DNA from 2 places in the Arthrobacter sp. D3-18 genome. Region 2 is predicted to be linked to the other one. Evidence: predicted binding sites of a transcription regulator. Region 2 holds the regulator's gene; the other holds the start of a gene.
What was found. Region 2 encodes LexA, which represses DNA repair genes until DNA is damaged. Its sites were predicted from a motif close to TCGAACANNTGTTCGA; they were not measured.
Positions count from the first base shown of each region.

Region 1 (7,272 bases), 1.9 Mb from region 2:
TGCCCTGCAGGCGGATGCTGCCCGGGCTGCCTGGTGCCAGCAGTTCGTTGTCCTTGTTGAAGGGAAGTGCGTAGCCGTAGAACGGTCCTACGGTCTGGCCCGGTGTGGGTGTCAGCTTGCCCATGTGCTTACTCCTCATCCCCGGCGTCGCCGTATGCTTCGTTTTCCGTCCAGGTGCGCTTGGAACCGGTCAGGATGATGTCCCACTTGTAGCCGAGCGCCCATTCAGGACTGGTGAGTTCGTGGTCGTACTCGGCCACGAGGCGGTCGCGCGCGTCCTGGTCCACGATCGACTGGTAGATGGGATCCAGCGGGAACAGCTGATCGCCCGGGAAGTACATCTGGGTAACAATGCGCTGGGTGAATTCCGAGCCGAACATGGAGAAGTGGATGTGCGCCGGCCGCCAGGCGTTCAGGTGGTTCTTCCACGGGTATGCGCCGGGCTTGATGGTGGTGAAGCTGTAGGAGCCGTCATCACCTGTGATGCAACGGCCGACGCCGGTGAAGTTCGGGTCCAGCGGCGCGGGGTGCTGATCGCGCTTGTGGATGTAGCGTCCGGCGGCGTTGGCCTGCCAGATCTCCACGAGTTGGCCGGCAACAGGGCGACCGTCGCCATCAAGGACACGGCCTGCAACGATGATGCGCTCACCCTGTGGCTCGCCGTTGTGTTGGATGGTCAGGTCGGATTCCAGCGCATGCACGTCCTGGTGGCCGAACGCGGGCGAGTAGAGCTCAATGGTCTCCGGGTCCGCGTGATGCAGGCTCTTCGTGGGGTGGCGCAGGATGCTGCTGCGGTACGGCGCGTAGTCGAGGCGCGGCATGGTCTCCGGCCCCCGGCCGTTCGTCAGGGCCGCGGCGTAGCGATCGCTGATGCCCTTCATCTCAGCACTGAGGTCCGCTTGGGTTTCCACCTTCTTGGGGGAAACGTGCGCGGCATGCGCCTCGGCGGGCGGCACGAGTTCCTCGGATTCGAGCGCTTGTGCGGTAGTGACTTGTGCGGTCTGTTCTTGCGGCACGGCCGGCTCCTTTCGGTTTATGGGTCTTGTTGGTTTACGGGCCTAAACCCGGTGAAGCGAGTCGTATTGGACGGCGTGGCGTACTGGAGCGTTGGGCGCCCCGTAGCCGTCGTAGTTGCCCCGGCGTTCCACCATTTCGAAGAACACGCTGCCCACGGTGGCGGTGTAGAAGTGGAGGAATTCGCCGTCGGCATCCCGGTCATACAGGAGGTTAAGCTCCTGGAGGGTGGCCAGGAATCCGGATTCAAGATCGAACCGGGCGTCCAGGTCCTCGTAGTAATTGGCCGGAATCTGCAGGAACTCGAGGCCACGATCACGGGCAGACCGGGCAGTCGCCACGAGGTCGTCCACAGCGAAGGCGATGTGTTCCTGGTACGTTTTGCGGGCTGCTTGTGCCTGCTGCGCGGGTGCCAGGTTCAAAACCAGCCTGACCGCTCCGTTGCTGGTCTCCATGACCTGCGAGCGAACCAGCCCACTGGGGCTGGGGACCTCGGCGAACGGCTGCGGTTCAAGGGCAAGGGCGCTGGTGTAAAAGAGGACAGCTTCGTCAAAGTGCTGCCAGGGCTGGGCGAGGTTCACGTGGTCAATGACGGCGTTCTGCTGCCCTGCGGAGTGCTCCAGCCCTTCGCCGAACTCATGCGTCCACGCAGCGGTGCCATCCGGGCTGCCTTGGCAGAGGAAAATCTCGGTGGAGTCCGGAGCTGAGATGCCTTGGAAGACTTCCTCGTCGGCCTGAACCTTGCGAGCCACTACCGGCGCCTTGAGTTGCTGGGCGCGAGCGGAGGCAATCACTGGCGAATCGACGTCGAACCCCAACGCGGCGATAGCCGGTTCCGAGTGCGATGCCGCTTGCTCGTTGATGATCACCCGGGCCTGGCCCATGGTCCACAGCTGGACATCCTTGGTACGGTGGCGGCCTTCGAATTCAAAGCCGAGCTGCCCCAGGAGCTTCTCCAGCTGCGCGGTGTCGTCCGCCTTGACCTCGGCGAAGTTGAAACCGGCGGGTTCATTCACCTTGGGCAGCGTGGCCAGTTCCATGGGGTAACGACGGCGGGACGCGCTGCCGTTGCCGCCCGCGGCGTCCTTAGAGGTGCCTGCCAGCCACTTGGCGCTCTGCTCCTCCAGCCAGATCAGGGAGCGCATAGCGTCGACGGCGGTGCGCTCCGTGTCTGACTGTCGGAAGACGTCGTTGAAGACTTCGAGGGAGACCGGACCTGTGTAGCCTGCCCGGACCACGTGACCCATGAACTTGGCGAGCTCAAACTGACCCTCACCCGGGAAAACGCGGTAATGGCGGCTCCAAGAGAGCACATCCATGGAGAGTTTGGGGGCGTCGGCAACCTGGACGAAGAAGATCTTCTCCGCGTTGATGTTCTCGATCGGCGCGGTGTCCCAGTCGCGGGACAGAATGTGGAAGGAGTCCAGACAGGTGCCGAGGTTGGGATGGTCCACGGCCTCGACCAGACGGTACGCGTGCTCATAATCGTTCACGTACTTACCCCAGGCGAGGGCCTCGTAGGCAACCTTGACGCCATAATTCCCGGCAAGCCGGGCGAGTTGCCCCAGCTGCTCGGCCCTGAGGTCGTCGTCGTCGATCGTGGCCGTTGCGACGTTGGAGCAGACCAGGATGGTGTCCATGCCAAGGCGTTCCATCAGGTTGAACTTGGCCTCGGCCCGCTTGAGGTTGGCCTTCAGCAGCTCCGGAGTGACGCCGTCGAAATCGCGGAACGGCTGGTACAGATCCAGACCAAGGCCAAGATCCGCGGCCATTTTCCGTACGTCTTCAGGGCTGAGCGGCGAAGTGACCAGATCCTGCTCGAAGATCTCGATGCCGTCAAAGCCCGCGATGGCGCAGGCCTGCATCTTTTCTTTCAGCGTGCCGGACAGGCAGACGGTCGCTATGCCGGTGCGCATCAGTGGCCTGCCTTCGCCAGCTCGGGGGCCGCAGCTTGGGCGTCCTCCACCGCGATCAGCTCAAGGAAGTGCGCGCGCATCCGTTCCCGGTCGGCTTCGCGTCCTGTGATGAGCTGGAAAGCGTCGGCCGCCTGCCCAACTGCCATGCGGCCGCCGTCGAGGATGTCGCAACCCTTGGCGCGCGCTTCGCGGACCAGCTGAGTCTCGATGGGGCGGTAGACAATGTCCGCTACCCAGTGCCGCGACTCAAGCAGCCCGATGTCCAGGGGAAGGCCCGGGTGGGCGGCCATGCCGATCGGGGTGCAGTGCACCAAGCCGTCGGCAAGGGGCATGATCTCACCGAGTTCTGCAGGAGTGCGTGGAGTGACAATGGCTTCAGGGAAGAGGCCGCCGAGTTCGGCGGCACGTTCCGCTGCGCGGGCCGCATCCATGTCCACCAGGTCCAAAGTGCTGACGCCGGCTGTAAGGAGGGCGTAGGCGACTGCCGAACCGGCACCGCCAGCACCAAGCTGGACCACACGGCCCAGCTTCGCGCCAGGGAGCCCGTCGGCGAGCGCCGAGCCAAAACCCGAGAAGTCTGTGTTGTGGCCAATAAACCGACCGTCCTGGATCAGGACTGTGTTGACTGCACCCAGGCGACGGGCGTCGTCGGAAATGTCATCGAGGTGCTCCAGCACCAACTGCTTGCACGGGTGCGTGATGTTCAGGCCGTTGAAGCCCATGCGCTGCGCCGCGGTCAGGAGATCTCCGACGGCGGCGGCCGGCAACGCGAGTTCCAGCAGGTCGATGGGGCGGTACAGCAAGCGAAGGCCCTGCACATCGGCTTCGCGCTCATGCATGGGCGGTGTGAGCGAGGGCATGACGCCTTCGCCTATGAGGCCCACCAGAACGGACTCGGCTCGGTTGCTCATCCTAAAGCTCCTTTGACTTCAGCACCGGGGCTTTTGGCGCTGTTCTAGGGCGCCGCCTGACCGGGTGTTATTTAGATTACTACAAGTGTTCATATTCCGCACGCTTGTTCTTATCGCGAACAAGGGCATTGCGGCCGGTTCGTTGCGAGGCCCGCTTTACACCCTCCGGCGCGCATTTGGCATGCAAAGCGGGCCTCACAACGGAGGTAGCTGAGGTTGCGGGGCCCACTCTGCACCCTCCGCCGCGCATTTGCCGCGCACATCAGGCCCCGCAACAAGGAGGTCATCGCTGAGGCAGGCGGGCCGCGAGTTCGGCCGCGGCCTCCTGGAGAGTAGGCACATGCGAGATGAGCTCCTCCATGGTGAGGCGGAACACCGGCACGGCCGTGGCCAGCGAGGCAAACGCGTGCCCCTGGGAGTTGAGGACCGGCACCGCAACTGCCCGCATACCGATCTCGTTTTCTTCATCCATCACGGCGTAGCCCTGACGGCGGACCTGTTCGATTTCCTCCCGAAACTTGTCCCTGTCGGTAATGGAGCGATCGGTCAATGGATCGAGGGGCAGCTCCTCTAGGAGCCGCTTCCGCTCAAGCTCATCCTCGAACGCGACGATCGCCTTGCCCACAGAGGTGGTGTGGAGTGCGCCGAGATGGCCCGGGTCACTGGTGACGCGAAAGGTCTTCGGGCCATCCACCTTGTTCACGGTGAGGTGATGATTGCCGTCGCGGACGGACAAGATTGTGGCCTCATGCGTGCGCTCGGTGACCCGCTGAAGGACCGGTAGCGCTGTAGCGGCGAAACCATGATGATTGGAGACACGCTGACCGAGTTGGAAGACGCGCAATCCCAGGTGGTAGCGGCGCCCATCCGGCTCGTAGTCAACAAACCCATCGCGCGTCAGCGAGCCCAACAGCCTGTAGGTAGTACTGAAGGGGAGGTTCGCACTCCTCGCCAGGTCCGCTGCACTCGCCCCGCGGGGTTCATTGCCCAGTAAAACCAGCAGGCTCAAGGCCTTGCCGACCATGTCGGTCTTTGTGTCCTCTTTCACATTCATAACTCGATGCTCTCACATAGTGAGAGCTATTTCTAGATGGTGGGGACTTCTCTTGACAAGTGACCCCACTCACAGCCACTATTGCTGTATTGCACAAGTAGCTCTCACCATGCGGTTACTTATGCAGGGATTGACCGGCCGCACCTCGCTTGGGTCTCCCTACAGAAGCCAGATCCGCGACATCGTCGTCACAGAAGGAACACCCATGAGCCAAACAATGCCGTCAGCGACGCCAGGCACTGAAACCACCGCCGGAACCCCAAAGAAGGCCGCGCTTGCCAGCTTCCTGGGCAGTGCCGTCGAGTACTACGACTTCTTCATCTTCGGCTCTGCCGCGGCCCTGATCTTCCCCCACGTTTTCTTCCCCTCCGCCGATGCCAACGCGGCGATCATGTCCTTCGCGACCTTCGGTTTCGCATACATCGCACGTCCCGTGGGTGCCGTGATCCTGGGCCATTTCGGTGACCGCATTGGCCGGCAGAAGGTCCTCATGTTCACGCTGGTCCTCATGGGTGCCGCCACTTTCGTGATTGGCTGCCTCCCGGACTTCAAGACAATCGGCTGGTGGGCACCCATCCTGCTGGTAGTTGCCCGCCTTTGCCAAGGACTTTCCGCCGCTGGTGAGCAGGCCGGCGCTTCCTCCATGACACTGGAGCACGCCCCGGACAACCGCCGCTCCTTCTTCACCTCTTGGACCCTCACCGGGACCCAGGGTGGCCAGATCCTCGCTGCGTTGGTGTTCATTCCTGTGGTGGCACTTCCGGACGACATCAAGTACGGCATCGGTTGGCGCATTCCGTTCTGGCTCAGCGCAGTGGTTGTCTTGGTGGCCTTCTTCATCCGCCGCACCCTCCACGAGCCGCCGGCCTTCGCGGAAGCCAAGAAGAACAATGAGATCTCCAAGCTCCCCGTTGCCGATCTCCTGAGGCTGCACTGGCGCGATGTCCTCCGCGTAGTCTGCTGCGCCTTCATCGCCGCAGTGAGTACGGTCTTTGGAACACTAGCCATCAAGTACGCCCAGGATGTTGCAGGGGTGAACAGCACCATCACACTCTGGCTGGTGGTCGCAGCCAACGTTGTTGCTTTGGGAACGCAGCCGCTGTTCGGCATGCTCTCGGACAAGATCGGCCGCAAGCCCGTGTTTATCTACGGAGCCCTTTCCAGCGCGATCATGACGCCGGTGTTCCTGCTGACCCTCGAAGGCGGCAACGTGCCGCTGATGTTCCTGGTCTCCGTGGTGTTCTTCTCCTTTGGATACGCTGCCGCCAACGCCGTATGGCCGTCCTTCTACGGCGAAATGTTCAGCACCAAGGTCCGTTTCTCCGGCTTGGCCATTGGCACCCAGTTGGGCTTCCTCATGGCAGGCTTCGCACCCGCCATCGTCACAGCCTTGGGTGGCACCAAGCCCGGCGGATGGGTCCAGATCTCCATCTTCACCGCCGTGATCTGTGTGATCGCAGCTGTCTCGGCCATGACCGCCCGCGAATCAGCCAAAACTCCCACCACGGAGCTCGGCCTGCACAAGCAAGTTCACTGAGCCACCACACCACTAAGCAGGCCCAGCACTAAGCAGGCCCACCACTAAGAAAGCCTTGAGCTCCTTCCCGGTTGCGGGTCTTGGAGCGCGGAAATGCCCGGCACGTCTTCCTGACATGCCGGGCATTTCGTTGTCCTTAGTTGTCCAGTGCGTTGAACCTGTACATGAAGGCCGCCATGGCATCACGATTGACGGGTGTCACCGGCCGGAAGGTGTGATCGTCCCAGCCAGTGCTGATTTCCGCGGAAGCCAACCAAGCGATTTCCTTGTAGAACTGGCCGTTGGCCGGAACGTCGGTAAACGGCGAGGTGGCCGGCGGCTCAAAGTCTGTGACCTTGGAGAAGCGGTACAAGAACGCAGCCATCGCGTCGCGGTTCACTGGCTCCACGGGTCGGAAGGTTTTGTCCGGCCAACCACCCGAAATCTTGGTGGACGCGAGCCACGCGATTTCCTTGTAGAACTGGTTGGTTGTGGGGACGTCCACGAAGGGCGATGTAGCCGGCGGCTTGAATGCGGGTTGCCCTGCCAACCGGTACAGGAACGCAGCCATGGCGTCACGGTTCACGGACAGCAAGGGGCGGAACGTGGCGTCAGGCCAGCCCGTGGAGATGCCGGTGGACTTCATCCAACTGATCTGGTGGTCGAACTGTTGGCCTTCGAAGACGTCGGTGAAGTTGGCGCGGGACCAATACCCCACCGTTCCGACGTCGGTCCGGGCGCCACTGGTGATCGCGATCTCTTTCGCCTCGGATTGCTCAGCAACATTTCCCGAATAGGTGAGTCCAGCGAAACGCACGTTCATCGTGTTGCCACGAAGACGATAAGATCCGGTGGTCAGGC
Region 1 is NZ_CP096440.1:156,858-164,129, reverse strand. It holds gene pcaG (protocatechuate 3,4-dioxygenase subunit alpha) at 1-124, opposite strand, end outside; gene pcaH (protocatechuate 3,4-dioxygenase subunit beta) at 129-1,016, opposite strand; gene M1D89_RS02790 (bifunctional sugar phosphate isomerase/epimerase/4-hydroxyphenylpyruvate dioxygenase family protein) at 1,059-2,930, opposite strand; gene M1D89_RS02785 (shikimate dehydrogenase) at 2,930-3,841, opposite strand; gene M1D89_RS02780 (IclR family transcriptional regulator) at 4,125-4,895, opposite strand; gene M1D89_RS02775 (MFS transporter) at 5,101-6,432, shown strand; gene M1D89_RS02770 (carboxypeptidase regulatory-like domain-containing protein) at 6,569-7,272, opposite strand, start outside.
Region 1: M1D89_RS02785 (shikimate dehydrogenase) is a predicted target of LexA. The motif match lies at 3,938-3,953, and genes of this name have one in related genera.

Region 2 (7,272 bases):
CACTGAGGCTCCTTCCGGACCAAGGCTGGCCGGCAGAGTCGGTAGCTCCTCCGGCACCGGCCAGTGCGGCCGCTATGTGACCGGGAAGCTCGCGCTTGCCGTGGCCTTGGTCGTCGTGCTGATGTCCGGCGTCGTGCTGATGTCCGGCGTCGTGCTGATGTCCTGCGTTGTGGGGCATCAGCGGCGGCCGGCAACGTCCAGCGCTTCGGGCAGCGTGAAGGCACCGGCGTAGAGAGCCTTGCCGACGATCGCGCCTTCAACGCCCAGCGGTACCAGTTCGCGCAGGACGCGCAGGTCCTCCAGGCTGGAGATACCGCCTGAAGCGACAACGGGTTTGCCGGTCTTCTCCACCATCTGGCGAAGGAGCTCCACGTTCGGGCCCTGAAGGGTTCCGTCCTTAGTGACGTCCGTGACAACGTAGCGGGCGCACCCTGCGTCCTCAAGGCGTGCCAGAACCTCCCACAGGTCACCGCCCTCCTTGGTCCAGCCGCGTCCGGCAAGAGTTGTCCCGCGGACGTCAAGGCCGACGGCGATCTTGTCACCGAAGCGTTCGATTGCCTTTCGGGTCCACTCCGGATTCTCCAGCGCTGCCGTTCCAAGATTCACGCGCGCGACACCCAGCTCGAGTGCACGCTCAAGGGATTCGTCGTCACGCAAACCGCCGGAGAGTTCCACCTTGACGTTGAGCTGCGACACGACCTCGCTGATGAGCGCGGCGTTGTTTCCACGGCCGAAAGCGGCGTCGAGGTCCACCATATGCACCCATTCGGCACCGGCGTTCTGCCAGTTCAAGGCTGCTTCCAGCGGTGTACCGTAGCTGGTTTCCGAGCCGGCTTCTCCCTGCAGGAGGCGGACTGCCTGGCCGTCAACGATGTCGACGGCGGGCAGGAGTTCCAGAACGGACTGGGCGGAGGTGGTCATGTGTGTCCTTGGAGTTCGAAAGTGACGCGGTTTATTGAGCGACTGGTTCAGTTACCCAGCGTCAGGAGATAGGCGGCCAGCAGGGACATCCCGGCCAGCACATAGAAACAAATGGAAACCCAGCGCGGTTTTTTCTGCTGGTGGAAGGAGATACCCCCACCTATCAGCAGGCCGGCGAGGGCCATCAGCAATACCGACCCCCACATCTAGGCGGTATCGCTTCCGGATGCTTCCGGAGCGGGCTTACGGAGGCTGTCCACCCAGTTTCGCAGGAGCCGGGCTCCGGCATCGCCTGACTTCTCCGGGTGGAATTGCGTAGCGCAGAGCGGGCCGTTCTCGACAGCAGCAATGAAGCGTGCACCGTGTTCGGACCAAGTGACCATGGGAGGAGCCATGCGGGGCTGAACGACGTCGAAGTTCCACTCCTGCACACCGTAGGAGTGCACAAAGTAGAAACGTTCCTGTTCGACGCCGGCGAACAGCTTGGAGCCCTCCGGTACGTCCACGGTGTTCCAGCCCATGTGCGGCACCACGGGAGCGGGAAGGAGTTCAACCTTGCCCGGCCACTCGGCCATACCCTCGGATTCGGTGCCGTGCTCTACACCGGCTTCGAAGAGGACCTGCAAGCCGACGCAGATGGCCAGCACAGGGCGGCCACCAGCAACCCGGCGTCCGATCATGCGGATGGCATCCACGGACTTGAGCTCCTTCATCACCGTCTCGTAGGCACCCACGCCGGGCACCACCAGTCCGTCAGCGTTGAGCACATCCTCAGGCTTGGAGCTCAGAACCACGTGGGCGCCAGCGCGCTCCAGTGCACGGACAGCGGACCGTACGTTGCCCGATCCGTAGTCCAGCACAGTTACGGTGGGCTTGCCTTCCGGCGACTCCGGCTTCACGGATGCAGTAGCGTCAGCCACCGCTCCATTCTTCAGAAACTGCCCGCTCATAATGCCCCCTTGGTGGACGGGATGCCCTCAACACGGGGATCGGACTCCACGGCTGCGCGCAGCGCGCGTGCAAAGGCCTTGAACTGGGCCTCGACGATGTGGTGCGGGTCCCGGCCGGCCAGGACATTCATGTGCAGGCAGATTCCGGCGTGCAGCGTGATGGCTTCAAACACGTGGCGTGTCAACGAGCCCGTGAAGTGTCCACCGATCAGGTGGTACTCCTGCCCGGCCGGCTCACCGCCATGCACCAGGTAGGGACGTCCGGAAACATCAACGACGGCGTGCGCCAAGGCTTCGTCCAAAGGAACCGTTGCTTCACCGAAGCGACGGATGCCGGCCTTGTTGCCCAGTGCCGTCCGCAGGACCTCGCCAAAGGTGATGGCGACATCTTCAACCGTGTGGTGCGCATCAATGTGGATATCGCCAGTGGCCTTCACGGTCATGTCGATCAGGGAGTGCTTGCACAGAGCCGTCAGCATGTGGTCATAGAACGGAACCGAGGTACTGATGTCCGAGACACCGGAACCGTCCAAGTTGATCTCCACCAGGACTGAAGACTCGCTGGTGGTGCGCTCCATGCGCGCGGTGCGGGCAGCGGTCGGCGTGGCGCCGGTTTCGCTCATTGGGACGTCCTTATACACGGAGGATGGGTTGGGTCTATGAACAAGTTTAGGCGTGCGGTGGCGGGGCGTCGTCCAGCAGTGCCTCCAAAGCCTCAAGGAAGGCGGTGGTTTCCGGTTCGGTTCCGGCAGTGACACGCAAGTGTCCGGGGATGCCGACGTCGCGAATCAGCACACCGGCATCGAGCAGGCCTTGCCAAATTTTGTGCGGCTCCTCGAGCCCGCCAAAGAAGACGTAGTTGGAGTCGGACGCCGCGGGCTTGAGGCCCATACGCAGCAACTCAGTCACAATCCGGTCGCGTTGCACCTTAATGTCCTCGACGTCGGCCATAAGGGCTTCGCGGTGGTTGAGCGCAGCCAGGGCCGTTGCCTGCGTGACGGCAGACAGGTGGTACGGAAGGCGGACCAGCCTGATGGCGTCTGTGACTTCCGGAGCTGCCGCCATGTAGCCGAGCCGGGCACCTGCCAGGGCGAACGCTTTGCTCATGGTGCGCGAGACGATCAACCGTTCACGTCCGGGCAACAACGTCAAAGCGCTCGGAGTATTGTCGTGCGCGAACTCGTGATAAGCCTCGTCCACGATCACAATGGCTTGGCTCGCTTCGCCGGCCTCGTAGACGGCCTCAACAACGTCCAAGCTCAACCCAGTACCGGTTGGGTTGTTCGGTGAGCACAGGAACACGATGTTGGCACCCGTTTCGCGAACCTGCGCGGCGGCCGATTCGGCGTCCAGCCCGTAGTCGTCAGCACGCACACCGCCGACATACTCTGTGTCCGTGCCACTAGCCAGGAGAGGGTACATGGAGTACGTGGGCGGGAAACCGAGCGCCTTGCGTCCCGGTCCACCAAATGCCTGGAGGATTTGCTGCAGGACTTCATTGGATCCGTTGGCGGCCCAGATGTTGTCCGGAGAAAGACCGTGGCCAAGGTACTCGGCCAAGGCTTCACGTAGTTCAGTAAACTCACGATCCGGATAGCGGTTCAGTCCTGTGGCCGCAGCGGCGACAGCCTCGGTGATGGCGGCTTGGACATCCGCCGGGACGCCATGGGTGTTTTCGTTGACATTGAGCAGGATGGGGACGTCAAGCTGCGGTGCGCCATAAGGGCTCAGTCCACGCAGGTTGGTCCGGAGGGGAAGTCGGTCAAGTCGCTCAAGCTGGTCACTCACCAACACAGTTTAAGGGGCGGCCGGGACTGCCGACTAACTGTGACGCCGGGCGATCGGTTCCTGCGGATGGTGGACGACTCAGTTTGCAGGGACGAACAGCTGCTGGCCGGGCAGAATGCGGCCGCCGCGGAGGTCGTTCAGCTGGATGATCTCCGCGATGACATCACGCGGGTCCCGCTCCGGAGCGGCGGCGCCGGCGATGCCCCAGAGGGATTGCCCCGGCTGGACGGTGACAGTGACTGCGACGGGCGGACGCAATTGGGACTGGGAGTCCGACGCCTTGGCCGGGGAGTTGATAAAACCGGCGAGGGTCAGCAGCGCCGCCACCAACAGCATTGCCGGGATGCCGAAGAAGACAATCCGTCCCCGCCGGGTCAGACGCAGGCGAGCGGGCGCCTGAGTGGTGCGGAATTCAGCGAACGTAGTGATTGCGGACATGAGCTGAGCCCTTCTGAGCTATTGCCAGGTTCCGGGTGCCCGGTGCCTGTCGGCCAATTCTTGTGTTCCCCTCTCCTGATCCCGGATGTTCGAACACTCTGTTCGAACATCCAGCCCCAGCGCCAGGTTTATAGAACACATATTCGAACCTTGCTATGACATTTTTAGCACTTATCAACGAACGGTGTCGAGACTCGCTAGAACAAATGTTTGATAAACGCCTGTGCCTGCCCTACGTTTGAGTGAAGAAACAGCACTGTTTCAGTGGAACAGGAGGGTCTGACATTTTTTGCAGACCCGACAACCCGGGGCTCGCCTCGGGCGGAATGGAAAGGCATTGGCGAACATGGCAGCGAAAGCCACAGGCGGCGGGGCACCCCTGCGGAGCCAGCAGCCTCAGAAGAGTCCCAAGAGCCTGACTGTCCGGCAGAAAAAGATTCTGGAGACCATCCAACGGTCGGTCAACGACAATGGATACCCGCCCAGCATGCGCGAGATCGGTGACACCGTGGGTCTGGCCAGTTTGTCGAGCGTCACTCATCAGTTGTCCCAATTGGAGAAGCTTGGCTACCTCCGCAGGGATCCCAAGCGTCCCCGCGCCATGGAAGTCCTGATGCCGCTGACCCTTGATGGTGGCACCATTCCGGGCGTGGAAGCGCCCACCACCCTTCGCAGCGCGGGGGGCCTTGCCGTAACAGAGCTGGCCAGTGCCAGTGATACCGCCATGGTTCCGCTGGTGGGCCGGATCGCGGCCGGCGGACCGATCCTGGCTGACCAGACGGTGGAAGACGTGCTGGCGCTCCCCCGCCAGCTCGTGGGGCATGGCGAATTGTTCATGCTGAAGGTGGCTGGCGATTCCATGATTGACGCCGCCATCTGTGACGGTGACTGGGTTGTGGTCCGCCGCCAGAATGACGCCATCAACGGCGACATCGTGGCAGCCCTGCTGGATGACGAAGCAACCGTAAAGACCTTCCGTCAGCGGGATGGCCATACGTGGCTGCTTCCGCAGAACACGCAGTACGAACCCATTTTGGGCGATCAAGCCACCATCATGGGCAAGGTAGTTTCGGTACTGCGCTCCCTTTAGGCGCCCTACGGGGCTTTAGCCGAGCCCAGGCGCTCCAGGACGCCACGGACCACTGCCCGGTCCGTCGTTGCCCAGAACGGCGGCAGGGCGGCACGCAGGAAGCCTCCGTAGCGTTCCGTCGAGAGCCGCGAATCGAGCACTGCAACTACTCCTTTGTCTCCTGTTGAACGGATCAGGCGGCCAGCACCCTGTGCCAGTCGGATGGCAGCATGCGTAGCCGATACGGCCATAAAGCCATTTCCACCTGATTGCGCCACTGCACGTGAGCGCGCAGTCATGAGGGGATCATCGGGCCGCGGGAAGGGAATGCGGTCAATGACCACCAAGCGGCACGAGCCACCCGGAACATCTACGCCCTGCCACAGTGACATGGTCCCGAAGAGGCATGTGTCAGGCTCATCCGCGAACTGCTTCACGAGGGCCGCCATGGTGGATTCGCCTTGGCAGAGGATATCCACGTCCAGCCGGAGCCGCATGGCGTCGGCTGCTTCTTCGGCCGCACGCCGTGAGGAGAACAAACACAAGGCTCCCCCGCCGGAGGCACGGATGAGGTCTTCCAACTCGTCGAGCGCCTCGGGCGAAGTACCACGACCGGGTTTCGGGAGGTGCTTCGCCACATACAGGACACCCTGTTTGGGATAATCAAAGGGCGAACCCACATCGATCCCGGTCCAGCTTGGGGCGCCGTCACCGATGAGGCCGAGGCCACCTGCTGCCGGTTCGAAAGCCGAGCCGATGGCCAGCGTGGCGGAGGTCAGCACCACGGTGTGGCCGGCAAAAAGGCCTTCGCGAAGCCGTCCGGCAACGCTGAGCGGGGCGATGTTGATCAAGGCCGGGGCAGTCTCATCAGGTTGCGAATAGCCCTGCTGGGGGTCGAACGTGCTGTTCCGGGAGAACCAGACCACTTCGCGGTTCTCCTTGGCTGCCAGCATCCGTTCGCACAATTCCAGAATCAGCATGAGCCGTGAACGCGCCAGCTGCCGTCCGCCGTCGACTGCATTTGATGAATCCGTCTTCGAATCCGAGAGCGCAGCGCGCGTGGCCTCCCGCAACTGGTCCAGGCAATCGAGCTGTTCGTCGTTAAGGCCATTAGGCAACAGCCCGTTGGGTACGCCGGCGATGGCCATATCCAGCCGCTCCGCTGCAGCGTTGAGTGCGTCCACTGTGATGGCTGTGTGCTTGCGGGCACTTGATGCCGCAGCGTGAACCATGGCCACCGACAACTGGCCTGAAACGGCGCCGGTCACGCGGTCTTGAAGCTCGTGCGCTTCATCAACCACCACGACGTCATACTCAGGCAACACGGCCAGGCCTTCAAAGGCGCTGACTGCCAACATGGCGTGATTGGTGACCACGACGTCAGCCTCACCAGCCCTGGAGCGCGCCAGCTCACTGAAGCACTCTTCTGCCATAGGGCACTTCTGCGCGCCCAAACACTCCATGGACGTCACGGACACCTGCCGCCAGGCCCGGTCCGTGACGCCGGGCATGAGTTCGTCACGGTCTCCGGTAGCGGTCTTCTCCGCCCATTCCCGGAGGCGGACCACTTCCTTACCAAGCTGGGATTGCGGACCGCCCATGGAGGCAGCAAAGTGGGGCACGCTGGTGTCCTCGCCCAGGGAGAACAGCTGCCCTTCGGAGGGCTCTTCGCTGGGGAACCCGCCTTCCAGCTTCTGCAGGCACACGTAATTTGCCCTGCCCTTGACCAGCGCCACATTGACCGGGCGCTCAAGGGCAGGGTTGAGGGTCTCCAGCAGCCGGGGAAGGTCCCGGCCAACAATTTGCGTCTGGAGTGCCAGGGTGGCGGTGGACACAAGAGTCGGTTTATCGCTGTCCATGGAATGGGCGATCAACGGAATCAGGTAAGCCAACGACTTACCTGTTCCCGTTCCCGCCTGGACCAGCAGATGCTCCCCGGTCTCGATGGCCCGGGTAACATGCTTGGCCATTTCGTGCTGGCCGGCACGGCTTTGTCCGCCCATTCCGGCAACAGCCCGATCCAACAGCTCGAGGGTGGTCTTCTCCCCCACCGATTCGACGGCGTCCGCCGCCACCTTCTCAACCATTACTGACGAACGACTCCAG
Region 2 is NZ_CP096440.1:2,865,996-2,873,267, forward strand. It holds gene M1D89_RS15345 (SseB family protein) at 1-178, opposite strand, end outside; gene priA (bifunctional 1-(5-phosphoribosyl)-5-((5-phosphoribosylamino)methylideneamino)imidazole-4-carboxamide isomerase/phosphoribosylanthranilate isomerase PriA) at 178-921, opposite strand; gene M1D89_RS15355 (CG2302 family histidine operon protein) at 969-1,127, opposite strand; gene hisH (imidazole glycerol phosphate synthase subunit HisH) at 1,128-1,871, opposite strand; gene hisB (imidazoleglycerol-phosphate dehydratase HisB) at 1,868-2,494, opposite strand; gene M1D89_RS15370 (histidinol-phosphate transaminase) at 2,541-3,659, opposite strand; gene M1D89_RS15375 (LysM peptidoglycan-binding domain-containing protein) at 3,738-4,097, opposite strand; gene lexA (transcriptional repressor LexA) at 4,444-5,187, shown strand; gene M1D89_RS15385 (ATP-dependent DNA helicase) at 5,193-7,253, opposite strand; gene hflX (GTPase HflX) at 7,246-7,272, opposite strand, start outside.